One region of the Rhizobium sp. O111 genome, then DNA from elsewhere that is predicted to be linked to it. Evidence: predicted binding sites of a transcription regulator. Region 1 holds the regulator's gene; each other region holds the start of a gene.
What was found. Region 1 encodes LexA, which represses DNA repair genes until DNA is damaged. Its sites were predicted from a motif close to TGTTCNNNNTGTGTTCNG; they were not measured.
Positions count from the first base shown of each region.

Region 1 (4,698 bases):
TGATGGGGAGCGAGCGCATGTCGGAGACCAGCGTGTTATAGCCGAAGGAAGCGCCGCGTTCGCACAGCATGATGTTCGGGTTGCCGCTGGCATTCAGCTTGGCAAGCACGTTCTTCATGTCCCAAGGCGCCAGGAACTGGCCCTTCTTGACGTTGATGGCGCGGCCGGTCTTGGCGGCAGCGACCAGCAGGTCCGTCTGCCGGCTAAGGAAGGCCGGGATCTGCAGCACATCGACGACAGCGGCGACTTCGGCGCACTGCTCCTCGGTGTGGATGTCGGTCAAGACAGGGAAGCCGTATTCCTTCTTGAGATCGGCGAAGACTTCGAGCGCCGTTTCAAGACCGATGCCGCGCTGGGCCGACAGCGAGGTGCGGTTGGCCTTGTCGAAGGAGGACTTGTAGACAAGGCCGATGCCGAGCTTGTCGCAGAGCTCCTTCAGCGTGCCGGCGATCATGAAGGCATGGTCGCGGCTTTCCATCTGGCAGGGGCCGGCGATCAGCGACAGCTTGCCGGTGTTGGAAAACACCACACGGCCGGCGCCTTCGCCAACGGCCACCTCGGAATTGGTCTCAGTCATCGTTTCTCCTCGAAGGCGAAGAGCGCGCCCTGGCCGGGTGCGGCCTTCACCAGAATTCGATTGTTCTTGCGTGTATAGGTGATCCCGTTAGCAGCCAAATGCGCCTCTGTCACGGCGAGATCGGCAACGGAAAAGACAATCGCCGCGCCACGCAGGCCGCGATCGGCCTTGGGCTCGGCGAGATCGTAGTAAGCGTTCAAGCCATCCGGCGACAGGATATTGATACGGGCGTTGCCGGCATCCAGGCTGACACCGAACGCCTCCTCGCGGGTCGCCTGCGCATCAGACGCCAGCTGCAACAGCGGCGCGAACGCCTTGGGATCGGACGACGAGAGCACGATCGACAGGATGCCCAAAACGCCATTCGCATGGGTTTCCAAGGCCTTGAGATCGCTGGGCAGTGGGTTGACGCGCTGGCAGGCGAAGAGGAAGAAATCGGGTGCGCGCAGATCGGCCGCGAAAGCCAGGCGGAACGCGGCGGTCGCCTCAGAACCATCCGGCATCTTCATCTGCCGGGCAAATCTCAGCATCTCGCCGCCGCTCATGCCATCGTCGATGAAGCGGGCGTGATCGCTATCGGCATCCGGCGTACCGAAGACGATAGCCGACAGGCCGTCGTCGCCGCAGCGGAAGCGGAAGGCACGATCACGTGCGGTGAAAACGTTGCCGTCTCCGATGGCCGCTTCGTAAGTCTCCAGGCTGGCGATGCCGAGCGGCTCGAGGTAGGTTTTGTCGGCAAAGAAGACGCAGGCATTCTCGGTGCCGAATGGGTGCCGCGCATCGGCGGCGACGGTAAAACCGAGCTTGCCCAGGCGCTCGCGCGCCATCTCGATATTGACCACCGGCAGCACCACGTGGTCCAGGGGATGGGGGTCACTCATCGGCAAATCCTCCCGAAATCGGCAGAGATGTGCGCTGGCTTTCGCCACAATGCAAGAGGCGAGCGCGGTTAAATCGAATGAAGTGCAAAATCGCGACGATTCCGAGCCAAGTTTTACGAAAATTTAGGCACTTGCGGAACACATATGGAACATATAGTGTCCGTTCTGGCTTTGTTTCACGACTCTGGGGTTCATTTCGATGCTGACACGCAAGCAACAAGAACTGCTTCTGTTCATTCATGAGCGGATGAAAGAGTCGGGCGTTCCGCCATCCTTCGACGAAATGAAGGATGCACTCGATCTAGCATCAAAATCCGGCATTCACCGGCTGATCACGGCGCTGGAAGAGCGCGGCTTCATTCGCCGGCTGCCAAACCGGGCGCGCGCGCTCGAGGTCATCAAGCTGCCGGAAGCCTATAATCCGAGCCTGCAGCCGCGACGCGGCTTCTCGCCGAGCGTCATCGAGGGCAGCCTCGGCAAGCCGCAGCCGGTGGCCGCGGCCCCTGCCCCGAAGGCCGCGCCCAGCGCCGACAACGGCAACTCGGCGTCCGTTCCCGTCATGGGCCGGATCGCCGCCGGTGTGCCGATCTCGGCGATCCAGAACAACACCCACGACATCACCGTCCCCGCCGACATGCTCGGCTCCGGCGAGCACTACGCGCTCGAGGTCAAGGGCGACTCGATGATCGAAGCCGGCATTTTCGACGGCGACACCGTCATCATCCGCAACGGCAACACCGCCAATCCCGGCGACATCGTCGTGGCGCTTGTCGACGATGAAGAGGCGACGCTGAAGCGCTTCCGCCGCAAGGGCGCGTCGATCGCGCTGGAAGCTGCGAACCCGGCTTACGAAACCCGCATTTTCGGGCCTGACCGCGTCAAGGTTCAGGGCAAGCTCGTCGGGCTTATTCGCCGGTATCACTGAGTGGTGACATCGCCAGGCGGTGACTGGTCGTCGCTGAAGCTGTCGTTGCGCCAGTCATAGGCGCGATGGCGCAACCAGGGGCGACCGAGGCTTTCATAGGCGGTTTTGACGACGGGTGTCCCCTGCTCGTCGATACGGATTTCGACGGCGCCCGATCGCCTGAGGGTTTCGCCGGTCAATAGCATTGCGCCGGAACGGCATGTCGCCTGGCGCAGACGGACAGGCGTGATGACGATATCGGCCACATCGCAGGCGGGACCGAGATAGGCGGCGTTTTCGAGCGTCGCGATGACGTAGCCGCTATCGAGCGCTGTCACGCACCAGGCCATCTTGAGGCACTGGAAACCGCTGTCGTTTGTCGAAGCCGCTGCTTCGCGCATCATGGCGCGCGCTTCGCGTTGTTGTTTCAGTGTCAGTCGTGGCCTTGGCTCACCCCTCCTGGGAATGGACAATGCCTCGCCTTCGATCACATCCGGCGGCTTGTGGTCTTCGATCGCGAGCGCGCGCTGCCATTGCCCGAAGATGAAGTCGGGCGGCCGTTCGCGGTTGCTGGCAAGGCCGTCGCCTGTAACTGCCGCCACAAGGCTTCCATCCTCGGACACGACGAGTTCTGGCGCAGGTGTCGCAGGCAGCAGGACGACGACGATCGTTGCAAGCGCGGCAACCGCAGCGCCGATCCATCGCAGGCGCGTCCGCATCAGCCCCCAGACGAGGAAGCCGAGTACGGCGATCGCGAAATACCATTCGGGAATCCGCCCGATATCGACACTGCCGCCCCAGCCGGAAACCATCTTTGCGATGTCGATCACGAGATCCAGCCCGAAGCCGGCGACCTTCCACGGCACAGCGTCGAGGCCAAATGGCGTCGCCAACATCGCGGCCATTCCGAAGGGCATGACGATGAAGGAGATGACGGGCATGGCAAGCAGGTTGGCGGGAAGGCCGTAGCCGCTCAGCCTGTGAAAATGCTCGATCGAAAACAGCGCCGTCGAGAAACCGCCGATCATCGAGGTCAGCGCGATGCCGCCGAAGAAGCGAAGCGTGACCATGACCGGCTTTATCGCGGGATGCGTGAGAAGAACGCTTTCGCGATGCCGCCTCCTAGTCCACACAGCAAAGCCCGCGACCAGCGCCAGCGTCGCGGCGTAGGACATCTGGAAGCTCGGGCCCAGCACCTCGGATGGCGACATCAGAATGATCAGCATCGCCGAGAGCGCGATGTTGCGCAGGCTGATCGAGGGGCGATCGAACAGCACCGCGACAAGCATGATCGCCATCATGATGAAGGCGCGCTCGGCGGAGACGGCAAAGCCCGAGATCATGTAATAGGCCGTCAGCGCCAGAAGCGCGCTGCCGGCGGCAAGCTTCTTGGTCGGATAGGCCTGTGCGAAGCCAGGAAACAGTCCAAAGAACAGCCGCAGCCCGACAAAGCAGATGCCGGCCGACAGCGCCATGTTGAGGCCCGAGATCGCGACGATATGCGCGAGGCCGGATTGGCGCAGCGCCTCCGTCGTCTCGTTGGAGATGACGCGTCTCTCATCGGTGACAAGCGAGGCGGCGAAGGCGCCGGTATCATCAGGCAGAATGCTGCGGATGCGGTCGCCAATACTGCTGCGCAGACCGTAGAGCCATTCCACGGCGCGATCGGCGGCAGAGAGATCGGCGATATCGATCTGCGACGCGATGGGCTGCGGAATACCGTAGAAGAAGCCGTTGGCGCCGATGCCGTCGAAATAGGCGGAGAATGCGAAATCGTTGAGTTCGGGCAATGCCGGTCCGGCTGGCGGCGTCAGGCGCACTCGGCCCGTGAGCCATCCGCCGACCGCGACAGGCTCGCCGGCACGCGCGACGAGCGACACTTGCTGCGGCGGACGCTTGAGCGCAGGCTCGTCCGTGCGCGTTACCCTTAAGATATAGCGCCAGCGGCCGTTGTCGTCGCCCTCGCGCCGTTCCACGCGGCCGGTCACAGTCGTAGTCACCGCTGTGTCGAGAACGACGGTATCAGCGCGCCAGGTCTCGAGTTGCGCCGCGAACATGCCAAGGACGACGAGCAGGCCTGATATCGCCACACGGCGGGTGGCAACGGGCGCGGCGCCCGCCAGAACGAAGACGAGACCGAAGAGAACAGCCCAGGCAAGGAGCCGCATGGGCGGGATATCGACAGCAAGGCGGAACCAGGCGATGGCGCCTGCGCCGAGGAAGATGGGCGACGCCAGGAAAAAGCGGCCGTGATCGAATTCCGTGCTGAACGCTTGTGCTGCAACGGCTGCCTGGCGGCCGATCCCTCGGCTTGCGCGACTCAGAAAACCCGACGT
Region 1 is NZ_JBSHXL010000001.1:1,331,693-1,336,390, reverse strand. It holds gene kdsA (3-deoxy-8-phosphooctulonate synthase) at 1-577, opposite strand, end outside; gene ACVTFQ_RS06850 (VOC family protein) at 574-1,458, opposite strand; gene lexA (transcriptional repressor LexA) at 1,658-2,383, shown strand; gene ACVTFQ_RS06840 (ComEC/Rec2 family competence protein) at 2,377-4,698, opposite strand, start outside.

Region 2 (4,698 bases), 710 kb from region 1:
GCGACGAGGCGGAAATAGGCCATGGCATCGCGGATTTCGAGGCGCTCGTAGAAGCGCGGGCCGCCGATGACGCGGTAGTTGAGGCCGAGGGTGACGAAGCGATCTTCGAACTCGCGCATCTGGAAGGAGGCGCGCACGAGGATCGCTATATCGTTCAGCTTGTGCTGGTTGCGCTGCAGCTGTTCGATCTCGTCGCCGATGGCGCGGGCTTCCTCCTCCGAATCCCAGGAAGCGTGGACCTGCACCTTGATATCATCGGGGTCGCGGCGGTCGGTGAACAGCGTCTTGCCGAGGCGGCCTTCATTATGGGTGATCAGGTGCGCGGCAGCGCCCAGAATATGGGCGGTCGAGCGGTAGTTGCGCTCGAGCTTGATCACCTTGGCGCCGGGGAAATCCTTTTCGAAGCGCAAGATGTTGTCCACTTCGGCGCCGCGCCAGCCGTAGATCGACTGGTCGTCGTCGCCGACGCAGCAGACATTCTGCGGCTCGCCCTTGGGGCGCTGGGCGAGCAGGCGCAGCCACATGTACTGCGCGGTGTTGGTGTCCTGATACTCGTCGACCAGGATATAGCGGAAACGCTGATGGTATTCCTTGAGCAGATCCGGGGTCTTCCTGAAGATCGCGATCGGATGCATCAGGAGGTCGCCGAAATCGCAGGCGTTCAGCGTCGAGAGGCGCTGCTGGTAAGCGAAGTAGAGTTCGCGACCCTTGCCGTTGGCGAAGGCGCGCGCGTCGCCCTCGGGGATGTCGGCGGGGCCCAGCCCCTTGTTCTTCCAGGTGTCGATCATCCCGGCGAACTGCTTGGCCGGCCAACGCTTGTCGTCTAGGCCTTCGGCCTGGATCAGCTGCTTGACGAGGCGCACGACGTCGTCGGTGTCGAGAATGGTGAAATCGGAGCGCAGGTTGACGAGCTCGGCGTGGCGGCGGAGCAGCTTGACGCCGATCGAGTGGAAGGTGCCGAGCCATGGCATGCCCTCGACCGCGCCGCCGACCAGATGCGCGATACGCTCCTTCATCTCGCGGGCGGCCTTGTTGGTGAAGGTGACTGCCAGGATCTGCGAGGGGAAGGCGCGGTTGGTGTTCAGGATATGGGCGATGCGGGTGGTCAGCACGCGCGTCTTGCCGGTGCCGGCGCCGGCGAGCACGAGGACCGGGCCTTCAAGCGTTTCGACTGCCTCGGTCTGCTCGGGATTGAGGCCATCCAGATAATCCGGCCGCTCTCGAGCGCCGCCACGGGCGGCCATGGCGCGGGCGGCGAGACCTCCCGAGGCCGGGGCCGAAACGGGCGCTCCTCGTGCGGGAGCTGCGGGGGCCTGCTGCTTGCGCGGCGCTTCGCCCGGCTCCTCGTCGAAGAAGGGCATATCGTCGAAACTGTTGCTCATGCCGCGTAATGTAGTGATTCGGATCGGAAAGACCAGAAAAGATGTTCTGCTTTCATTCCCGGTCCACGGGATGTTTGTCGTTGTGGGGTGGTGACGACGAGGAGCGGGTGATACGCGGGTTGCGCCTCGCGTCCATTCACGTCGAGCAAGCGGGACCGTGGTTAGATCCTCGGGACGAGCCCGAGGATGACGGTTGAGGGTGGGGATGGCGTTGGTAAGCTATTGATGTGGAAGCGCTTTCTCCTTTCTCTGCGTCATCCTCGGCCTTGTGCCGAGGATCTAAGCACGTCTCCGCGAGTTCAACGGTGCGGATGAGCGTCAACGCTTCAAAGGCAATGGCGCGGTGCGGCGCCAAGTGTCCATTCACGTCGAGCAAAACGAGGGCTTGGCAGATCCTCGGGACGAGCCCGAGGATGACGGTGGAGCATGGGGTGGCGCTTCGTAACCAATTGAAGTGGAAGCGCTTTCCTCTCGCTCGGCGTCATCCTCGGCCTTGTGCCGAGGATCTAAGCACGTTTCCGCGAGTTCAGCGGTGCGGATGAACCTCAAGCGTCCAACACCCGAGGGCGCGGCGGGCCGATCACCCCTTGATGAACGCCAACACGTCCGCGTTGAAGCGTTCAGGCTCGACCTGGGCGAGGCCGTGGCTGGAGCCTTCGTAGACCTTGAGCACGGCGCCCTTTACGATCTTCGAGGACTTCAGGGCGGCAGCGACGATGGGGACGATCTGGTCGTCGTTGCCGTGGATGAAGAGGGTCGGCTTGTCGATCTTGCGGAGGTCGTCGGTGTAGTCGACCTCGGAGAATTCGTGGATGCAGTCGTATTCGCCCTTGATGCCGCCGGCCATGCCCATCAGCCAGAAGGTCTCGCGCAGGCCTTCGTTGACCTTGGCGCCGTCGCGGTTGAAGCCGTAGAAGGGCATGGAGAGGTCGCGGAAGAATTGCGAGCGGTCGAGCGCGGTGCCCTTGCGGATGCCGTCGAAGACGTTGAGCGGCAGGCCCTCGGGGTTGGCGTCGGTTTTCAGCATCAGCGGCGGAACGGCGCCGACCAGCACCACCTTGGCGACGCGCTTGGTGCCGTGGCGGCCGAGATAGTGGGCGACTTCGCCGCCGCCGGTGGAGTGGCCGATCATGATCAGGTTCTTGAGGTCGAGATGCTCGATCAGTTCGGCAAGATCGTCGGCGTACTGGTCCATATTGTTGCCGTCCCAGGTCTGGGAGGACTTGCCGTGGCTGCGCCGGTCATGGGCGATGACGCGGTAGCCGTTCTGGCCGAAATAGAGCATCTGCGCTTCCCAGGCGTCGCCCGAGAGAGGCCAGCCATGCGAGAAGAGGATCGGCTGGCCGGTGCCCCAATCCTTGTAGAAAATCTTCGTTCCGTCCTTGGTGGTGATCTTCGGCATGCTCGTCATCCTCTTTGCGTTCGCGTTTGAATGAATGGAGCGGCGGGCGCGCTTGCGGCCCATTGCGCGACGGCAGAGAACATCGGAATGATCAGAAACGAAAGCACTATTTGCCGGTCCGGCGGACATTTGCTCCTGTGGGTCTAGTCTTTTGCGAAGACGGCAACGTCAGGGTGAGATGACTGACATTCGCCGGTCACCAACAGTTGACATTACAATGCTGTAATGGGCGGCCAATTTGCTTGCCGCTGACCTGCAATCGGACAATAATTCCGGCGTTGCGCGGCGATTTGCCACGTATGCGCCTCTTTCGATCGACCCTGGACAACCTCGAGTCCCTCTGGAGACGTGAATGTCATTTTGGAAGCAGTTTGCGATCTGTCTTGTCGTTATCGCCGCTGGCGTTACCGGATGGGCTGTCTTTGTGCCTGGCGCGCGCGATACGCTGCGCAATGCCGGCGTTCCCGAAGCACTTGTCGGTAAGGCGATCGATCCTGACAATGCAGGCCGCGCGGCGGCGCCTACAGCTGGCGGCGAGCAGGCTGGCAACCGTCGCCAGGGCGGCGGCAATGGCGGCGGTGGCGGTCGCAACGGCGCTGTGCTTGTCGTCACGCAGGCCGTGGTTCCTGGCGTGGTCAACGACCGGCTGGGTGCGATCGGCACGGGGGATGCGATCCGCTCGGTGGTGGTGACGCCGCAGGCAAGCGGTCTCATCCGCGAGATCCTCGTCAAGTCCGGCGACCGGGTCAAGCAGGGGCAGATCATCGCCAAGCTCGACAGCGAGGAGCAGGTGATCGTCAAGGGGCAGGCGGAAGTCGCGCTGAAGTCGGCGGTCGAGAAGTCCAGCCTCTACAACAATATCAAGTCCAGCGTGTCGCGCATGGACGTGTTCGATCAGGAGATCGCCGAGCAGAACGCGCGGCTGCAATTGCAGGCAGCGCAGCTGAGCCTCGACCGTCGCAACATCCTGGCGCCGATCGACGGTATCGTCGGCATCATGCCAATCAATATCGGCGACAACGTCTCGACGACGACGCCGATCGTAACGCTCGATGATCGCACCGAAATCCTCGTCGACTACTGGGTGCCGGAGCGTTTCGCCAATACGGTCAAGGTCGGCCAGGCGGTCGAGGCGACGTCGGTGGCGCGGCCGGGGCAGGTGTTTTCGGGCGCCGTCGAGGCGATCGACAACCGCGTCGATCCGGCGAGCCGTACGCTCCGGATGCGGGCGCGGATCAACAATGCGGCCGATGAGCTGAGGGCAGGGATGTCGTTCAGCGTCGGCATGCGGTTCGATGGCGACCAGTATCCGGCAGTCGATCCGCAATCGGTGCAGTGGGATTCGCAAGGGTCCTTCGTGTGGCGCGTGGCCGAGCAGAAGTCGCACAAGGTGCGCGTCAGCATCGTCCAGCGCAATCCCGACTATGTGCTGGTCAAGGGCAACCTCGATAATGGCGACCTGATCGTCACGCAGGGGCTGCAGCGCGTGCGCGAGGGCGGGCCGGTGCGCTCCGAAGGGGGCGAACTTGCCGCCAAGGAGCCCGTCACCTGATGAGCGACAGCGGCACCCACAACAACACGCCATCGGGCAAGCAGACGTTCACGGCGCTCTTCGTGCGCCGGCCAATCCTGGCCCTGGTGTTCAACACGCTGATGATCGTTGCGGGTCTCGCCGCCTATGTCGGCATCGAGGTGCGCGAACTGCCTGACGTCGACCGGCCGGTCGTGACCGTGCGCACCACCTTCGACGGCGCGTCGCCGCAGACGATCGACCAGGAGGTGACCAAGGTCATCGAGGGCGCATCGGCGCGCGTCAGCGGGCTGAAGTCGATCTCGTCGAGCTCGCAATTCGGCCAGAGCCGGGTGACGCTGGAGTTTTCCGATACTGTGGACCTCGCGGTCGCCGCCAACGAC
Region 2 is NZ_JBSHXL010000001.1:2,041,822-2,046,519, reverse strand. It holds gene ACVTFQ_RS10525 (ATP-dependent helicase) at 1-1,382, opposite strand, end outside; gene ACVTFQ_RS10520 (alpha/beta fold hydrolase) at 1,963-2,784, opposite strand; gene ACVTFQ_RS10515 (efflux RND transporter periplasmic adaptor subunit) at 3,137-4,336, shown strand; gene ACVTFQ_RS10510 (efflux RND transporter permease subunit) at 4,336-4,698, shown strand, end outside.
Region 2: ACVTFQ_RS10525 (ATP-dependent helicase) is a predicted target of LexA. The motif match lies at 1,425-1,442, and genes of this name have one in related genera.

Region 3 (4,698 bases), 860 kb from region 1:
AGCGGATCGAGACGGTGCGCGACCTGCCGGTTTTTCCCATGGTGCTCGCCAATCCGCTGAAGGGCGTTTCGACGCCCGAGGTGTTCCGCAAGCTGGCGACCAAGACGAACGGCGCGCTTGCGGTAGCACCCGGTCTCCCCTGGCTGGACGCGTTGCGCGCCATGCGCAACGATCTCGAACCGCCGGCGCGTGCGCTGCTGCCCGAGATCGCCGAAATCGCCGATATGCTCCGCGACCAAGGCGCGCTATTCGTGCGGATGTCAGGATCGGGCGCGACGTGCTTCGGCATATTCGCAAGCATGGACGAGGCAGAGGCTGCGGCGCGTGCGCTTCACGGCAAGCGGCCGGACTGGTATTTCGAGGCAACCGAAACATTGGCGGGAGATGATGATGACAGGCGTTGACGACACGCGTCCGTTTATTCCGGTGGGATTTGCCGTGCTGACTGTATCAGACACGCGCACAGCTGCAGACGACCGCTCAGGCGATACGCTGGCGGCCCGGATTTCGGAGGCGGGACACCGCCTCATCGCGCGCGCCATCGCGCCCGACGACAGGCAGGCGATCGCCGCGCAGGTGCAGGCCTGGACCGCGCAAGCCGATGTCGACGTGATCATCACCACCGGCGGAACCGGCTTTACCGGGCGCGACGTGACGCCCGAGACGCTGGAGCCGCTGTTCGACAAGCGCATGGACGGCTTTTCGGCTGTCTTCCACCGTATCTCGCAGGACAAGATCGGTACATCCACCGTGCAGTCGCGCGCGACGGCGGGGCTGATCGGCACCACCTTCGTCTTCGTGCTGCCGGGATCGCCCGGCGCCTGCAAGGACGCGTGGGACGGCATCTTGAAGGCGCAGTTCGATTATCGCCACATGCCGTGCAACTTCGTGGAAATCATGCCCAGGCTCGACGAGCACCTGAAGCGCGGCGCTTGATTCCTAGCTCCGCGCCGAACGCGCCACCCAGGACGGGATGAGCTCGGCCGATAGCTTGCGCAGCTTCTGTCCCTTGACGAATTCGGCAAGCTGCATGCCGCTGCGCGCCGTCGCCAGCGCATGTTTTTTCGGCAGCAACAGGCCAAGCTCGAGCGGCGCCAGGCGGCGCAGGCGCTGATAGAAAGGCCGGCGATAACCGCGCGAGGCGGTGAAACGGGCGGGCAGCTTGTTCAGCGCCACATATTCGGCGATCTCGTCGATCCAGCCGCTCTGCGGGCGGGCGCCGGGCTCAACGAATAGCAGCCATTCGCCGCGCGCCGAGCGCAGTATGTCCTTGATATCCCAATGCTGATGGAAGCGGCAGCCGGCAGCGTCCGCGACCTTGGACGAGCCATCGCGCGAGCCGTGGTCGAGCACCACCACATCGCTCACCAGCCCCTCCACGGCACCAGCAACCAACACCGATAATGTCTGCGCCAGCTCAGGTTCCTGATCCCGGCATTCCAATACGACAGTCAACATTGCTCATTTATAGTGCGACGCACAAAACATTACCAGCGACAGTTTTCCAATTTTGTTCTTGCATTGTTCTCATTTCAGCGATAGGAATTTAATCACCAGAACGGATGGGGACACCTAGTCTTCCATCGACGGAGAAACCCGATGAACGAACAGTCCCTTGCAGGGCAGGCCGCATTCGCGCCTGCCAATACGGCGGATATTGCCGACGCGATGATCGTTTCTTCCGGCCTCAGGATCGAGGTCGACCGCCGGCGTGGCCGCGGTGCGGGGCTGAACCCGAGCGGGCGCTTCGAGCCGCAGAGCCGCGAGGGCTTTGACGATGGCTGGCAGACGCTTGAGGAGTTGCCGCCGTTCAAGACCGAGGTGCAGATCGAAAAGCCGCGTACGGCGATCACCCGCAATGAATCGCCGGATATCCCCTTCGACCGTTCGATCAACCCTTATCGCGGCTGCGAGCATGGCTGCATCTATTGCTTCGCGCGCCCCACGCACGCCTATATGGGCCTGTCTGCGGGGCTTGATTTCGAAGCCAGGCTGTTTGCCAAGCCGGATGCGGCCAAGCTTCTGGAGCGCGAGCTCGCCAAGCCGGGTTACAAGCCGCGGGTGATCGCCATCGGCACCAACACCGACCCGTACCAGCCGATCGAGAAGGAATGGCGGATCATGCGGGATATCCTCGAGGTGCTGGAGCGGGCCAACCATCCTGTCTCGATCGTCACCAAGTCTGCGCTCATCCTGCGCGATCTCGATATCCTGCAGCGCATGGCGGAGAAAAACCTGGTGCGCGCCTCGCTGTCCGTGACGACGCTGGACCGCAAGCTGGCGCGGACGATGGAGCCGCGCGCATCGACCCCATCGAAGCGGCTCGATGCGTTGAAGGCGCTGAGCGACGCCGGCATCCGCACATCGGTGATGATGGCGCCGGTCATTCCGGCGCTGAACGATCACGAGATCGAGCGTGTGCTCGATGCGGCGCATGCCGCTGGCGCCACGGAAGCCGGGTATGTGATCCTGCGTTTGCCGCTAGAAGTGTCGCCGCTGTTTCGCGACTGGCTGCTGCAGCACTATCCCGACCGCTACCGACACGTCATGTCGCTGGTGCGCTCGATGCGCGGCGGCAAGGATTACGACGCCGATTTCAGTAAGCGCATGAAGGGCGCCGGTCCCTATGCCTGGCAGATCGCCCGGCGCTTCGAGATGGCCACGAAGCGGCTCGGCATGACCCGCCGCAGCATGCCGCTGCGCGACGACCTGTTCGTGCCGCCCAACGGCAGCGGCGTGCAGCTGTCGCTGCTCTAGTTTTGCAGCATGTCGTTGTCGCAAAACCGCTGCACACTTTTGCGCGACGTGCTCTGACATTCCCTTACGGACGGCTGACCCTGGCCTTCCGTTCTCAAGTCCCCGGCCCGCCGCCCTGATCCGGGGACTTGCAGGAAATCGGGTTGGCGTGCGAAGTTCAGCCGCATGAAACGTCGCACGCCACCCGATTCTCCCATGCTTTTCGAAGATGTCCCACTGCTTCCGGATTTCCGGCTGGAGCTGAAGGCGCGCAAGGCCGGCCACTGGCCTGTTGCCGGCGCCGACGAGGCGGGGCGCGGGCCGCTGGCGGGGCCAGTCGTTGCCGCCGCCGTCATTCTCGATCCCAAGCGCATCCCCGATGGCCTGAACGATTCCAAGCAGCTTTCCGCGCAAAGACGGGAAGAGCTCTTCGAGCAGATCCTTGCCACCGCGACCGTCGCGATCGCCTCATCCAGCTCGCGCCGCATCGACGAGACGGATATCCGCAAGGCGAGCCTCGACGCCATGCGCCGCGCGATCCTGAGCCTCTCCATCCCGGCAAGCTATGTGCTGACCGACGGGCTGGACGTTCCGCCCGGGCTTGAGTGCCCCGGTCAGGCCGTCGTCAAGGGCGATGCCCGCTCCGTGTCGATCGCTGCCGCCTCCATCGTCGCCAAGGTCACGCGCGACCGGATGATGACGCGCGCCGACCTGATCTTCCCCGCCTATGGTTTCGCCGCGCACGCCGGCTACGGCACCGCGCGCCACCGTGCCGGCATCGACAGCCACGGCCCATGCCCGCTGCATCGGATGAGCTTCGGGCGACTCAAGCAGTTCCTGGTCACCGACGGCGAGTAGGCGACACCTCGCACGTCGTTTCAGCATTACCGCGACAACATCCCCAAAACGCAAAAAGCCCCGGCGAACCGGGGCTTCGAAATGCGATAGGACCGATCTCAGTTGAGGCGGGTCTTTACCTGGCCGAGGGCGTTGCCGAAGAGTTCGGACTGAACCTTGGCATCGGCCTTCTTGACGAGAACCGTTTCAGCGGCGGCGATGGCGAGGTCGACGGCTGCGGAACGAACCGCCTTCATCGCATCGGCTTCGGCCTGCTTGATCTTCGCTTCCGAAACCGCGGTGCGGTTGGCAACGAATTCCTCGGTCTTCTTCTTGGCTTCGGCGGTGAACATTTCCGCTTCGCGCTCGGCGGCTGCCAGGATATGGGCAGCTTCCGCTTCGGCTTCCTTGCGCTTGCGCTGATATTCGGCCAGCAGGTGCTGGGCCTCTTCACGCAGACGCTTGGCTTCCGACAGCTCGTTACGGATCTGATCGGCGCGGTCGTCGAGCGACGTCGCCATCATGCCGGGAACCTTGAGGTAGACGACCAGCGCCAGGAACAGGACGAGACCGACGAATGCGAAGAATGTTGCGTCCAGTGCAAATTCCATCGATCAAGCTCCCTTCTTGGCCGCGGTAACGGCGGACGTGACTTCAGCCTTGGTGGCGGTGCCACCGACCAGCTGCTCGACGACGGCCTTTGCCGTTTCCTCGGCGATCGTGCCGACATCCGCGAATGCCTTCGCCTTGATATCGGCGATATGGCCTTCCGCAGCCTTCAATTTTTCGCCCAGAGCGGCTTCAACCGCACGGCGGTCGGCCTCGGCCTTGAGCTTGGCGGCGTCGCGCGCTGCCGTGCCGATTGCGTTCGACTTGGCGCGGGCTTCTGCGAGTTCGGCTTCGTAGGCAGCAACGTCTGCGTCTGCCTGCGCCTTCAGGCGTGCAGCCTCATCGAGGTCCTGGGCAATGCGCGTGTGGCGCTGCTCGAGGATACCGCCGATGCGCGGTGCAATGACCTTTTGCATGAGCACGAAGAAAATGACGAAGGTAATCGCCAGCCAGAGCAGCTGGGACGCATACGTCGAAGTATCGAAAGGCGGAAAAACACCGCCATGGTGTTCGGCT
Region 3 is NZ_JBSHXL010000001.1:468,074-472,771, reverse strand. It holds gene ACVTFQ_RS02360 (4-(cytidine 5'-diphospho)-2-C-methyl-D-erythritol kinase) at 1-404, shown strand, start outside; gene moaB (molybdenum cofactor biosynthesis protein B) at 391-936, shown strand; gene ACVTFQ_RS02350 (glycosyl transferase) at 940-1,458, opposite strand; gene ACVTFQ_RS02345 (PA0069 family radical SAM protein) at 1,600-2,757, shown strand; gene ACVTFQ_RS02340 (ribonuclease HII) at 2,923-3,594, shown strand; gene ACVTFQ_RS02335 (F0F1 ATP synthase subunit B) at 3,693-4,184, opposite strand; gene ACVTFQ_RS02330 (F0F1 ATP synthase subunit B) at 4,188-4,698, opposite strand, start outside.
Region 3: ACVTFQ_RS02350 (glycosyl transferase) is a predicted target of LexA. The motif match lies at 1,501-1,518, and genes of this name have one in related genera.